2 regions of the Stenotrophomonas maltophilia group sp. P373 genome follow, and region 1 is predicted to be linked to the other one. Evidence: predicted binding sites of a transcription regulator. Region 1 holds the regulator's gene; the other holds the start of a gene.

Evidence for each region. Region 1 encodes FliA, which starts transcription of late flagellar genes. Its sites were predicted from a motif close to TAAAGTTTNNCNNNCNNNGGCCGATAA; they were not measured.
Region 2: ACSYHF_RS06035 (methyl-accepting chemotaxis protein) is a predicted target of FliA. The motif match lies at 2,872-2,898, and genes of this name have one in related genera.

The regions. Positions count from the first base shown of each region.
Region 1 is NZ_CM129994.1:2,050,361-2,057,008, forward strand. It holds gene ACSYHF_RS09465 (ParA family protein) at 1-65, opposite strand, end outside; gene motD (flagellar motor protein MotD) at 70-1,086, opposite strand; gene ACSYHF_RS09475 (flagellar motor protein) at 1,088-1,828, opposite strand; gene ACSYHF_RS09480 (chemotaxis protein CheA) at 1,919-3,778, opposite strand; gene ACSYHF_RS09485 (protein phosphatase CheZ) at 3,781-4,386, opposite strand; gene cheY (chemotaxis response regulator CheY) at 4,386-4,778, opposite strand; gene ACSYHF_RS09495 (RNA polymerase sigma factor FliA) at 4,836-5,579, opposite strand; gene ACSYHF_RS09500 (MinD/ParA family ATP-binding protein) at 5,576-6,463, opposite strand; gene flhF (flagellar biosynthesis protein FlhF) at 6,450-6,648, opposite strand, start outside.
Region 2 is NZ_CM129994.1:1,307,605-1,314,252, reverse strand. It holds gene ACSYHF_RS06040 (glycine zipper 2TM domain-containing protein) at 84-452, opposite strand; gene ACSYHF_RS06035 (methyl-accepting chemotaxis protein) at 618-2,840, opposite strand; gene ACSYHF_RS06030 (DUF2628 domain-containing protein) at 3,436-4,323, opposite strand; gene ACSYHF_RS06025 (hypothetical protein) at 4,454-5,005, opposite strand; gene ACSYHF_RS06020 (hypothetical protein) at 5,095-5,388, opposite strand; gene ACSYHF_RS06015 (hemagglutinin repeat-containing protein) at 6,023-6,648, opposite strand, start outside.

The sequences.
Region 1 (6,648 bases):
AGGGCGAGGGTGGTGGTGGTCTTGCCGACTCCGCCCTTCTGGTTGGCGACTGCCCAGATGCGCATCGGATTACTCCTTCATTGCCGGGGGAACGGCGGCGCCGACGCGGCTGCCAGCCGGCACCGGCGGCAACTTCACCGGTGCGATGGGGGAGGTGGGGGCGCTGGCCGGAGTTGCGTCGGCCTGTTCGGTGACGGTGCTGTCGGTGGCGCCGGTGGCTGCGTTCAGGCGTTGGCCGAGCGGATCCACCGAGTGCGACGTGTCGGCCAGGATGATGACCATCACCCGGCGGTTGCGGTTGCGGCCCTGCGCGCTGTCGTTGTCTTCGCGCGGGCGGAACTGGCCATAGCCGACCATCGCCAGCCGCGACGGCTGCACGCCCTGGTCGGCGAACAGGTGCACTACGCTGGCTGCGCGCCCGGCCGACAGTTCCCAGTTCGACGGGAAAGTGGCGGTGGCGATCGGCACGTTGTCGGTGTGGCCTTCCACGCGCACGCTGTTGGGCACGTCGCGCAGCACCTCGGCCAGGCTGGCCAGGGTCTGCCGCGCATGCACGTCAAGCGCGGCCGAGCCGGTGGGGAACAGGATGTCGCTGTTGATCTCGACTTCGATCCACAGTTCGGTGCGGCGCACGCTGATCATGCCGCGGTCGATCAGCGGCGCCAGTGCGGCGGTGAGGCGATCGGCAATCGTGTTGAGCTGGCGCTCGGCACGGGCGATCTGCTCCTGGTTGTGCACCGACACCGGCATGCGCATCTGCGAGGCCATCGACGGCAGCAGGGTCGGGTCGTGCGAGGGCGCCGGCGCGGAGGGACCGATCTTGGTGCCGGACTTGATCACCGAGGGGCTGTCCCAGCCGCCGCCCTGCACCTGCTTGTTGCCCACCTGCACCGGGTTGATGGTGCGCGGTGCGCCACCGAAGGCATCGGTCAGCGCGTCGGCCATGATCCGGTACTTGCCCTCGTTCACCGAGGAGATTGCATACATGACCACGAAGAAGGCGAGCAGCAGCGTCATCAGGTCGGCATAGGGGATCGCCCATGCTTCGTGGTTGGCGTGCTCTTCGTGGTGCTTGCGGCGGGCCATGTCAGTGCAGGAAGCCGGAGAGGTTGGTTTCGATGTTGCGCGGGTTCTCGCCCTGGGCGATCGAGATCAGGCCTTCGATGACCATCTCGCGGTCGCGCGTGTTGTGCGAGATCACACTCTTGAGCTTGGCGGCGATCGGCAGGAACAGCAGGTTGGCCGAAGCGATGCCGTAGATGGTGGCGGTGAACGCGGCGGCGATGCCGTGGCCGAGCTTGCTCGGGTCGGCCAGGTTCTTCATCACCGCGATCAGGCCCAGCACGGCACCGATGATGCCGAGCGTCGGTGCATAGATGCCCATCGCCTCGAACACCTTGGCGCCGGCCTGGTCCTGGTGCTCCTGGCTGCCCAGTTCGATTTCCAGCATGTGCCGCATGGATTCGGGCTCGACGCCGTCCACCAGCAGCTGCAGGCCCTTGCGCAGGAACGGGTCCTGCTGTGCTTCCACCTGCGATTCCAGGCCCAGCAGGCCCTGGCGGCGGGCGATGTTGCTCCACTCGACGATCTGCTGGATCAGCTCGCGGCGGTCGCTGTGCGGTGGACGCACGACCCAGCGCACGATGCTGAACGCGTGCTTGAACACCGCCGGCGAGGTGTGCAGCAGGATCGCGGCGACGGTGCCGACGATGACGATCACGAACGCCGCAGGCGACCACAGCGACGCCAGGCCGGCGCCCTTGAGGATGCTGCCGCCGACCAGCGAGGCCAGGGCGAGAAAGAGTCCAATGAGGCTGAGTCTATCCATGGATCCGGTATCGGCTTGTATGAATGGGACTTGAGACACCGGTACGGGCTACTGGTGCGACTTCACGGTTTTACGGGTTCAGCAAGCGGGTCAGTCGTGCGGGCTGCGCAGGCCGTCCACATCCAGGATCAGCGCCATGCGACCATCGCCGATCAGGGTTGCACCGGCGTAACCGCGCAGGCCACGCAGGGCTTTCGGCAGTGGCTTGATGACCACTTCCTCGCGCCCACGGACCTGGTCCACGACCAGGCCGAAGCGCGCTTCGCCGGCCTGCAGCACCACGATGGTCAGCAGGGTCGACGCGGCGGGCGTCACATCCAGCCACTGGCGCAGATCGACCAGTGGCAGCGTGTGCGAACGGCGGTCGAGCACGGCGCGGCCATCGAACCAGCCCAGCGAGGTGCGCGGTGCGTGCAGCACTTCCATCACGCGCGCCAGCGGCAGCGCATAGACGTCTTCGCCGGCCTGCACCAGCAGGGTCGGCAGGATCGCCAGGGTGAGCGGCACTCGGATCAGGAAGCGGCTGCCGCGGCCCAGCTCCGACTGGATCTGGATCTGGCCACTCAGTTCGCGGATGCGCGACTGCACCACGTCCATGCCAACGCCGCGGCCGGAGATATCCGTGACCTGCTGTTTGGTCGAGAAGCCGGGCAGGAACACCAGGTGCAGGCACTCCTCGCTGCTCAGGCGGGCGGCGGCCTCCGGATCGATCAGGCCCTTCTCGCGTGCCTTCGCGCGCAGCTTTTCCGGGTCGATGCCGGCGCCATCGTCCTGCACCTCGATGCTGACGTAGTCACCTTCCTGCTGCGCCGACAACCGCACATGGCCCATCCGCGGCTTGCCCTGTGCTTCGCGCAGGTCGGGCATTTCCACGCCATGGTCGATGGCGTTGCGGACCAGGTGCACCAGCGGGTCGGCCAGCGCTTCGACCAGGTTGCGGTCGAGCTCGGTCTCGGCGCCGATCAGCTCCAGGTCCACTTCCTTCTTCAGCGAGCGGGCAACGTCTCGGGCGACCTTGGGGAAGCGCGAGAAGACCTTGCCCACCGGCTGCATGCGGGTACGCATCACCGCCGACTGCAGGCGCGCGGTGGCGATGTCCAGGGTGGACACGGCGCGGTCCAGTTCCTCGTCGCGCAGGCGCGCACGCAGGGTCTTGAGCCGGTTGCGTGACAGCACCAGTTCGCCGATCAGATTGACGATCGCGTCCAGGCGCTTGGTGTCCACGCGCACGGTGTGTTCGGCCTCGGCCAGCGGCTTGGCGGCCGGCTTGGTCGCCGCTGCAGGTGCCGGTGCGGCCGGTGCGGCCAGTGGGCGTGGTGCCGCGATCGGTGCGGGCGCTGCCGCAGCGATGGGCTTGGCGCCGGGTGCGGCGCCACCGTGCAGCTGGTCGAGCAGGGCTTCGAACTCGTCTTCGCTGATCAGGCCGTCGTCGGCCTTCCTTGCCGGCGCCACCGCAGTCGGTGCGTTGCCGCCGTGCAGCTGGTCGAGCAGGGCCTCGAACTCGTCGTCGGTGATCAGGTCGCTGCCACCCGCAGCGGGAGCTGCTGCGGCGGCGGGTGCAGCCACGGCACCGCCATGCATGTCGAACTGGGCGATCAGCTCCGGCGGCGCATAGCCCGGCTCGGTGCCGGAGGAAACTGCATCCAGCATCGCTTGCAGGTAGTCCAGCGATTGCTGGGCGGCATCGAAGTGATGGGCCTGCAGCACGGCCTGGCCCGCGCGCGCGATGCCCAGCGCTTCTTCGGCGGCGTGGCACAACTCGACCATGGCGGTGACGCCGAGGAAGCCGGCGCCGCCCTTGAGCGTGTGGTAGCCCCGGAACACCGCGTTGAGTTGCTCGGTGTCCTGTGGTGCCTGCTCCAGCGACACCAGCTGTTCGCCCAGGCGATCCAGGATTTCCTGCGCCTCGATGATGAAATCGGCAGTGATGTCGTCGGATACCGCGCTCATGCTTACAGCCCCAGGTCCGACAGCAGGTCGTCGGCGTCGTTCTGCGAGACCGCGTGGCGGTCCAGTCCCTTCAGTGCCGGCCCGGCCAGTTCCGGATCGGTGCGATGCTGTTCCGGCGGCAGGCCGAGCGCGCCGAAGCCCTCATGCACACGGCGGACGATGCCGACCACGCGACGGATGATCTGCCCCGTCAGGTCCTGGTAGCTCTGGGTCAGGGCGATCTCGGTGAGGTTGTGGCGGATGCGCTCGAGCTGTGCATCCTGGCCCGGCTGCAGGCCTTCGGCGCGCAGCTGTTCGGTCAGGCTGCGGCATTCCTCGGCCAGGTCCAGGGTGCGGTGCGTTGCCTGTTCGGTCATCGCCACCACGTGGTCCAGGCGTGCGCAGGCATCGTCCAGTTCGCCGGCCTCGCTGGGCACGGTCGGCAGTTCACCCAGGGCCTGCCCGAGCTCGCGGGCCAGCCGCGAGAGGCCGCTCATCATCGGCTGCGTGCGCAGCGCGACCAGTCCGTCGATGCGTTGCCGCCAGGCGGTTTCGTCACCGGACTCCAGTGCGTCCAGTGCTTCCTGCAGGCGCAGGGCGAGGGCATTCCTGTCGACCGTGGTATCCATCAGGCACTGGCCGCCAGGCGTTCGAAGATCTTGCCGAGCTTCTCTTCCAGCGTCTGCGCGGTGAACGGCTTGATGATGTAGCCGTTCACGCCGTTCTGGGCCGCTTCGATGATCTGCTCGCGCTTGGCTTCGGCGGTGACCATCAGCACCGGCAGGGTCTTCAGCTTGGCGTCGGCACGAATCGCCTTGAGCAGCTCGATGCCGGTCATGACCGGCATGTTCCAGTCGGTGACCACGAAATCGAACGGCTGGCTCTGCAGCAGCGACAGCGCGGCATGCCCGTCCTCGGCTTCGGCGGTGTTGGTGAAGCCCAGATCGCCCAGCAGGTTCTTGACGATGCGACGCATGGTCGAGAAGTCGTCGACGATCAGGATGCGCATGTTCTTGTTCAAAGCAGAGTTCCTTTGTTGTTCATTCCGGGCGGCCGGGGGCAGCTGCCTCGGGGATGTTCATTCTTCGAGGCCGGCGTCGACGGCCTCGAATACCTTCAGCCGGCCGCGCAGGCGCAGCACGGCCTGGCCGTGGATCTGGCAGACCCGCGACTCGCTTACGCCTAGCACCGCGCCGATCTCCTTCAGGTTGAGTTCCTGCTCGTAGTAGAGCGAGAGCACCAGCTGTTCGCGCTCGGGCAGATGGCCGATGGCCTTGCCCAGCTCGCGGCCGAACTCGCTGCGCTCCAGCACCTGCTGCGGGGTCGGGCCACCCTGTGCGACCGTGTCCAGCTCGCCCTGGTCCTCAATGCGCGACTCCAGGCTCAGCACCTGGCCACGCGCGGCGTCTTCCATCAGGCGCAGGTATTCGGGCAGTGGCATCTCCATCGCGGCGGCCACTTCGGTGGCGCTGGCGGCGCGGCCGCTGCTCTGTTCCAGGCGGCGGATGGTGGCCGCAGCATCGCGTGCACGGCGGTGCACCGAGCGCGGCACCCAGTCGCCACGGCGGATCTCGTCGATCATCGAGCCACGGATACGGATCGAGGCATAGGTCTCGAACGAGGCGCCCTGGTCGGCGTCGTAGCTGCGCGAAGCCTCGATCAGGCCCATCATGCCCGCCTGGATCAGGTCGTCGACTTCGACGCTGGCCGGCAGGCGCGCGGCCAGATGGTGGGCGATGCGCCGCACCAGGTCCGAGTGCTGGGCGATGACCTCGTTGGCTGCCGAGCGCTGGACTTCCCTGTACTGGGCCGCGCCTTTCATGCCGCCACCCCGCGCTGCTTGAGGATGCGTTCGAGGAAGAACTCGACGCCGCCGCGTGGTTCGGTCGGCGCCTGCCAGCGGGCCGTGCGGCGCGCGATCTCGGTGATCGCCAGTGCGGACGGGCTGGACGGGTAGGCCTTCACCACCGGCTGCTGGCGCTGCACCGACAGGCGCAGCCAGTCATCCTGCGGCACGCAGCCCAGGTAGTTCAGCGAGACATCGGCGAGGAACTTCTCGCAGACGCGGGTCAGCTTCTCGTACAGCACGCGGCCCTCGTTGGGGTCGCGCACCATGTTGGCCACCACCTGGATGCGGTCCACGCCCCGTTCACGCGACAGCACCTTGATCAGCGCGTAGGCGTCGGTGATCGACGCCGGCTCGTCACAGACCACGACCACGGTGTCCTGCGCGGCCTGGCAGAAGGTCAGCACGCCGTCGGTGATGCCCGCGGCGGTGTCCACCACCATGATGTCCAGCTCGCGCTCCAGCTCGGAGAACACGTTGACCAGGCCGACGTGCTCGGCCGGGGCCAGCTCGGCCATGTGCCGGCGGCCGGACGCGGCCGGGACCACCAGCACGCCGTTCGGGCCTTCGACGATGACATCGTCCAGCGAGCAGCGGCCGGCCACCAGGTCGGCCAGCGTAAAGGTGGGGTTCAAGCCCAGGATCACGTCGATGTTGGCCAGGCCGAGGTCGGCGTCCAGCAGCAGCGTGCGCTTGCCCATGCCGGCCAGCGCCACGGCCAGGTTGGCCGACACGTTGGTCTTGCCCACGCCGCCCTTGCCGCCGGTCACGGCGATGGTGCGCACAGGGCCGAGCGGCTCGCTGCGGGTGGCCGACAGCGGGAAGGTCTTGGTCAGCTTGGCGTACTCACGCGACGGCATGGTTCAACTCCGGGTTGCAGGGCATATCGGCCGCTCGGCGCAAATCTTCAAGGCGAAGTACGAGATTGGCCGCACTTGCCCGGTGCAGGTCGTCCGGAACGTCCTGGCCATCGGTCACCCAGGTGATCGGCAGGGCATGGTCCACGGCCACCGACAGGGCGTTGCCGAAGCGGCCGGTTTCGTCC
Region 2 (6,648 bases), 740 kb from region 1:
TCCTGCAACGAAGAACGCCGGCGCGGGGCCGGCGTTCAAGTACTGCGATGTGGAAGGGGAAAACTGGGGCTGTCGGCGATCGATCAGCGATAGACGCGTTCGCAGCGGCGCTCGACCACGCGGTCGCCATTCTTCTGCTGGCTGTTGCCCTGGATCTGGCGACCGGCCGCGCCACCGGCAACAGCACCGGCCACGGTAGCGAGCTTCTTGCCATTGCCGCCGCCCACCTGGTTGCCCAGCAGGCCGCCGATCACCGCGCCGGTGGCCGTACCGGCGATGCGGTTCGGATCGCGCGAGTTGCGCTGCACTTCCACGTTCTTGCAGACCACGCGGCTGCCGTCGTTGAACTTGCGTCCCTCATCGCGCGGCCCATACGTCTGCGCGCCGGCCACCGACGAAGCCGCCAGCAGGGTGCCCAGCACAAGCAATCGGGTCGAGGTCTTCATGGCCATCTCCTGAGTTCCGGTATGGCACAAGTGTCCTCCCGCGGTTGGCAACCCAAGGTGAAATGCGCGTGTCCGCCACCTCATCGGCCATCGCGCGTTCAGGAAGAAAATCCGCGCCCATCACGATCAGCCATCGTGATGGGCGCCGTCTCCCTACCGGCGTGCCACGTTCTAGAACTCTTCCCAACCACCGGCATTGGCCGCCAGTGTCGGTTCGATGCGGGGTGAAAGCGCAGCGGGCCGGCGTACCGGGGTGACCGTCGCAGCTACCGCTGCCAATGCGGGGCGTACCACCGCCGCTGCCGTCGCCGCACCCGTGCGGAACACCGAAACCGCCTCAGCCAGCAGGTTGGCCTGCTCTTCCATCGAGCGTGCCGCTGCACTGGCCTCTTCCACCAGCGCCGCATTCTGCTGCGTGGTCTCATCCATCTGCACCACAGCCTGGTTCACCTGCTCGATGCCCGAGCTCTGCTCCTGCGATGCGGCGGAGATATCAGCCATGATGTCGGTCACGCGCTGCACCGACGCCACGATCTCTCCCATCGTGGTGCCTGCCTGGCGGACCAGCGCCGATCCATCGGCGACCTTGCCGACCGAATCCTCGATCAGGCCCTTGATCTCCTTGGCCGCTCCGGCCGAGCGCTGTGCCAGCGTGCGCACCTCACTGGCCACCACCGCAAAGCCCCTGCCCTGCTCGCCTGCACGCGCGGCTTCCACCGCCGCGTTCAAGGCCAGGATGTTGGTCTGGAAGGCGATGCCGTCGATGACACTGATGATCTCGGCGATCTTCTTCGACGAGGCTTCGATGGCCGACATCGTGGTGACCACCTGGCCGACCACCTCGCCGCCCTGCGAGGCGACACCGTGCGCGCCGATGGCGAGCTGATTGGCCTGGCGTGCATGCTCGGCGTTCTGCTTCACGGTGGAGGTCAGTTCCTCCATCGATGCTGCGGTCTCTTCCAGGTTTGCCGCCTGCTGTTCGGTACGCCGCGACAGATCGGTGTTGCCCGAGGCAATCTCGCCTGCTGCGAGGTTGATGCTGGACGCACTGGACTGGATGCGGCCGACAATCTGCTTGAGCTGATCGACGGTGGCATTGCAGTCATCGCGCATGCGGGCGAACACGCCGTGGAAGTCACCCTGCATGCGTACGGTGAGGTCACCGCGCGAGATCGCCTGCAGCAGCGTCGACACCTGCACCAGGTTCTCGTCGGTGGTCTGCATCAGGCGATTGAGCCCTGCCACCATGTCGCGGAAATCATAGGCGAAGCGATCTTCATCGCCGCGCAGGCTGAAGTCGCCCGCCGCCGCGGCCGTCGCCAGCCGGCGGATCTCGCAGTTGATCGCCGACAGGCTGGTCTTGGTCTCGTCCATTGCCTGGGTGATCGCCGCCTTCTCGCCCGGCAGCGGATCCATGTCCACCGACAGGTCGCCACGGGCGTAATGCTTCATCACTTCGATCAGCCGGTTCTGCACCTGCACATGCGAGCCGACCAGCGCATTCGTCTCGTGCACCATGCGCCCGTAGTCGCCGGGGAAGGCAGCCTCGTCCATGCGATAGCTGAGGCTGCCGGCATCGTGCTGGCGGGCCAGCTCGCCCTGCGCCGCCATCACCGACTGCAACTGCGCCTGCATGCGCTGCATCGACCTGAGCAGCTGCGTCACCTCATCGTTGCCGGACGCGTCGATGCTGTTGTCCAGCCGCCCGTTGGCGATGCCGTCGGCCAGCTTCACCGCACCTTCCAGCGGGCGGGTCAGGCTGCGGGTGATGGCCCACGCGGCCAGCGAGCCCAGTATCAGGCTCAGCACGCCGAACACGATCGACAGCGTGCCGGTCCAGGATTCGGTTGAACGGTATTCCTCGCGGCTGCGCGCGGTCAGTGTCTCCTGATGCCGCAGCAGGGTCGAGATCGTCTCATTCCATGCGGCAGCCAGGCCGTGCTCGGCGAGCAGTTCCTTGGCCGCACCGTCGAAATCACCGGCCTTCATGCGCTCGTGCAGATGCTGGGTGGAGGCGTCGGTGGCCTTGCGTGCCGCGTCGATCTTCGCCACCAGGGCATCACCGGTGGCATCGCGTGGAATCTTGATGTACTTGGCCCAGATACCGTCGTAGGTCTGCGACAGCTCCTGCGCCTTCTGATAATCCTTGTCGAAATCCTCACCGCGCTTGATCACCATCAGCCGGCGATGCATCAGCACCGCGTTGTTGGTATCCAGCATCTCGTTCAACAGCCGCATCTTCACCATATTTACGTCCACCACTTTCGAGAACTGGGCAGACTTCAGATGGTTTCCGTACAGCGCCAGGCCGACGATGGCCACGATGAACAGCAGCAGCAAACCGAACCCGGCCCCCAGCCGGGATCCCACACGGAGGTTGCGTAAGGCGAGCATCTCAATTCCCTTGATCATGGCCGTACGATCGATGGCGGCGCAGGCAGGGGAAACTTTATGGGTCGATATTATTATATCGATCTAAAACTCTGGAACTGTGCAGACAGGTGTGAAATCAGACAACCCACGAAGGCGCTGTATCCATAAGGTATATCGCCACGGGTAGCGAGAATGGGATCAGACAGGGACCTGCCAGCCCGTTGCGCGGCATTACGGGGCAGCTGGCCCCGGGAAGATCAGATCCTTCCCGAGCCTTGCCGCATAGATGCTCTCGAACTGGAAAGAGAGCACAAACCGGAACCCGCACGCCGCGGCGTAACGCTTGATGAAGTGGCAGATTTCCTCCCAGGCGCTTTCAAACCTGCACGCGCGGAAATGGAACGAACCCAGCAGGCCCACCTGCCACGAGGCCTAATCCCTTCCGCTACGACAGCTTCCGGCGGGTCGACGATCCCGAAGCCGGTGTTGGATGCTGGAAGATATCCGCGCAGACCGTCAGTACCGTCGGAGTACTCGGCCTGGATCGAATCCAGAGCGTGCAGCACGGCAGCCAGATCTGCACCGGCTTCGACTTCGAGAAACAGCGAAATGCTCATTACCTGCGCAAGCCGATGAGGGTATGCCTGTTGAAGAACCGCATCTTCCCCTCGATCGTGAAGTCCGTGCGCCTGATCTCGCCCAGCATCATCTCGCGCTGCTCCTCGCTCAACGTGCAGGGCTCCAGAACATTGGCCTCCAGTACTCGCCCCGGGGGCGCCAGTCGCAGCTCGACAATGCAGGCATTGCCCTCGATGGGAACACCTGCTGGCCACGCCGTCATTGCAATCGCACGCATTTGCTCCTGGTACTCGACCTGCTCCGCTTCCTCCATCTGCGGGTCCGGCAGATCCGGCGGGTTCGCCGCCACGTGCAGAGCAGACTGCGTGGGCGTTGGCTCTGATATCGAACCAACGATCAGTTTGATCAGGGTGTTCTGTGAGGCCGTTACCGCCAAGGCGATCACCAGAGCGGTGTAGCTGACACCACCAGCCTTCTGCAGCTCAAGGTGCCTCCGATGTGCCCCGCGATGCTCGGCATCAACCTTGCGGACAATCCTTCGGCAATGCGCCAGGTACAGCGGATTCGCCAGGATTCCTGCAAGTACGCGAAACACCACGAAGGAGAGCAAGGACAACCATGGCAGCCCCAGCAGCACGAAGGTGGTCATCAGCAACGGCGAAAGGATGAACCAGATCGCGCCCCACGCATGCATGCGCCGGAAGAAGAACCAGAGTGACGAGAACAGGAATGCCGGCCAGTTCCAGCGCCTTGGCGCCCTGCCGCTTGCGTCGTACAGCCTCCAGTAGTGGAGGTAGGTGGAGAACCGGTCTCCTACCACGATCGCCAGTGCGTCCTTCTCGCTCGGCCCATCAGAGGTTGCATCTGTGCTCTGTACCGCTTCACCGACGGCGCTGCCGAAGGTGGGTTCAATCCTTGCTCTCATTATTTTTCATCCAAACTCGACACGAAATCACTCAAGACCGCTTACCACGTAGCATCTCGGCTATTGAGTCCCACCCCGCCTGTACTCAGCGCGGCCTTACTCGAACTCAATGCAACGACCATAAACACTCTCAAGCCACGACGCAGATTGCAGTCACGACCTGCTCCGGCTCATCCTCAAGCGGCACACCCCAACCGGAAATTTCGAGGGCAGCGTACTGACCTCCGCTACAGAACCACTCCTCTGCTTCATCGAAATGCAACTCGGTGAAGCCAAGAAAATCTGAAACCAGACTTCCAATGCCAACTGAACCTGCTGCAAGTCCACGATAGGACTTACGTGCAACGACATCCCACGGCATCCCCAATGCGTAAACCTTGATCGCCCGCACACCCCAGTCGCCGATCGTAATAGAGAGCGCAGCCATATCACCAGTGCGATCACCGCCAAGCAGGGAGAACGGGAGCCCGCCGTTTCCATGCTCGTCAGGACCATACCTTTCCAGACGAAGATCAGGCCCGTCCTTAAACCTGTACAACTGAGCATCCGCGTCGATCAGAAATGCAGCAATAGCCGCGTCCAGATCACCGTATGACGCATGCAGAGGTATGGCTGCCATGGATACGCCAGGAACAATCGGCGCATCCCAATCAATTGCACACAAAACCCCAGACCACACCATTTATTCCCACACCCACATTTCGCTCAAAAGATAACGAATAAATCTCAATGAAAGCTAAACTCTAAGTGTGCGAAACAACACCGTACTACTCATGCACTCAGCGCCACCTTTACTCGCTCCAAGTCGCCCAAGAAATCTACGAGCTCGGCTCCATTCAACGCCTGAGAGGCATTACCGACGCTGTCGTCCGCGCAACTTCCTGCAAACTTAAATGGAATCTCATCCTCAACCTCACAAAGCGACAAAGCCCCCCTATCCAATATGCAAGCAAGAAGCGCAGTTAGCGCAAAAATCTCCTCCTCGGGAAAATTCTCCAACTTCAACTCGAGAGAAGAATATGCAAATAGAATAGCTTGGCCGAAGTCATAGCCCAACTTACCCATGCCCTCTTCCACATCAGAGCTTACCGACCTCACGTAATCACTATAACCCCAACGCCTCATCATCACTTCCTGCTATAAACATATAGCTGCCGTCGGCCTTGCTTGCACTGGTGTGACCGTCGGCTTTCCACGCGGTGCCGGACGACACCTGTACATACGGATCGTCCCCGCCCCCCGCCCGATAGCAAAGCAATCGGGCCGAGCGCCAGCGGTTCGGAAACCAGAAGGCGAGTGCTGTTCATGGGCAGATTGCCACCATGGACCATTGCCACCATTCGACACCGCTTTTAACACGACGCCTCCGGTCCGCCCGATGCGTCGACGCGCGGCGGAAGCACAGATCAACAGACCATTTTCTGAGAAGCGCCGAGGCGGCAGACCAGTCAGAGGCAATGACTCCTAAGAATCAGCCCAGAAAGAAAGACTAAGGAAATACCTAGCACTAAGCGTCATCACCGAAATAGAACAGCACGCACTTCCCTCCATCTTTCCCAACCAAGCTTATCGGCCGAACGGTATCACCACCATCAACTGAAATCTCTACATACATGCCTTGATCCTCAAAAGTCATAAGCTCCTCAATTAAATCCTTGATCGTCTTACCACGAACCACCCAAGAAGACCCACTCAAAGTTCACCCCCCTATCCTTTTCAAACTAGAATCAAACGTACCAAGCCGGGTATCTCGGCTACCTAGCGCCTTCACCGATTTCGCTGCCTTCCAAGCACCACCATTATGGCCATCCACATCCCTTGAAATAAATATCTTTCCATTAGTAAAGACAAGCTCACCATCGTGAGCAGTCTCCTTTACACGCCTAAAGCCCAAAGCCGTGGCAGCAGCAGTCGCCTCCTTATTCGTTGCATAGACTGGCCCAGACGTCGCTCGCTGCAGTGCTTCGGAGCTGCCCGCTTTCGCCCCCTTCCCGAAGCCTCCGCTCCCTTCGATTATGGTAACAGCGCCATATTTTCGAAGCAGTACCTTCGCAAGCCCAAGCCCTAGCTCAGCTGACGATTCCTTCGAGAAGAGGCCGTACTGATCGATCGTCCTGTCAAGATTTCCGGTCCACTCCGCCAGTGCAGCTACAGTGTGCTCCTGAGGCAGGATATAGACCGGCTGGATCCCACCGTTCTCAAATATCAGCTCACGATAGGCACGTCCATTGATGGAGTGGGCAAACGAAGAAAGCGCCTCGCTACTGCGGCCAAGATCATCGAACAGCCCAAGCTCTCCGGGCCACAAGCCATACTTGTACGAAA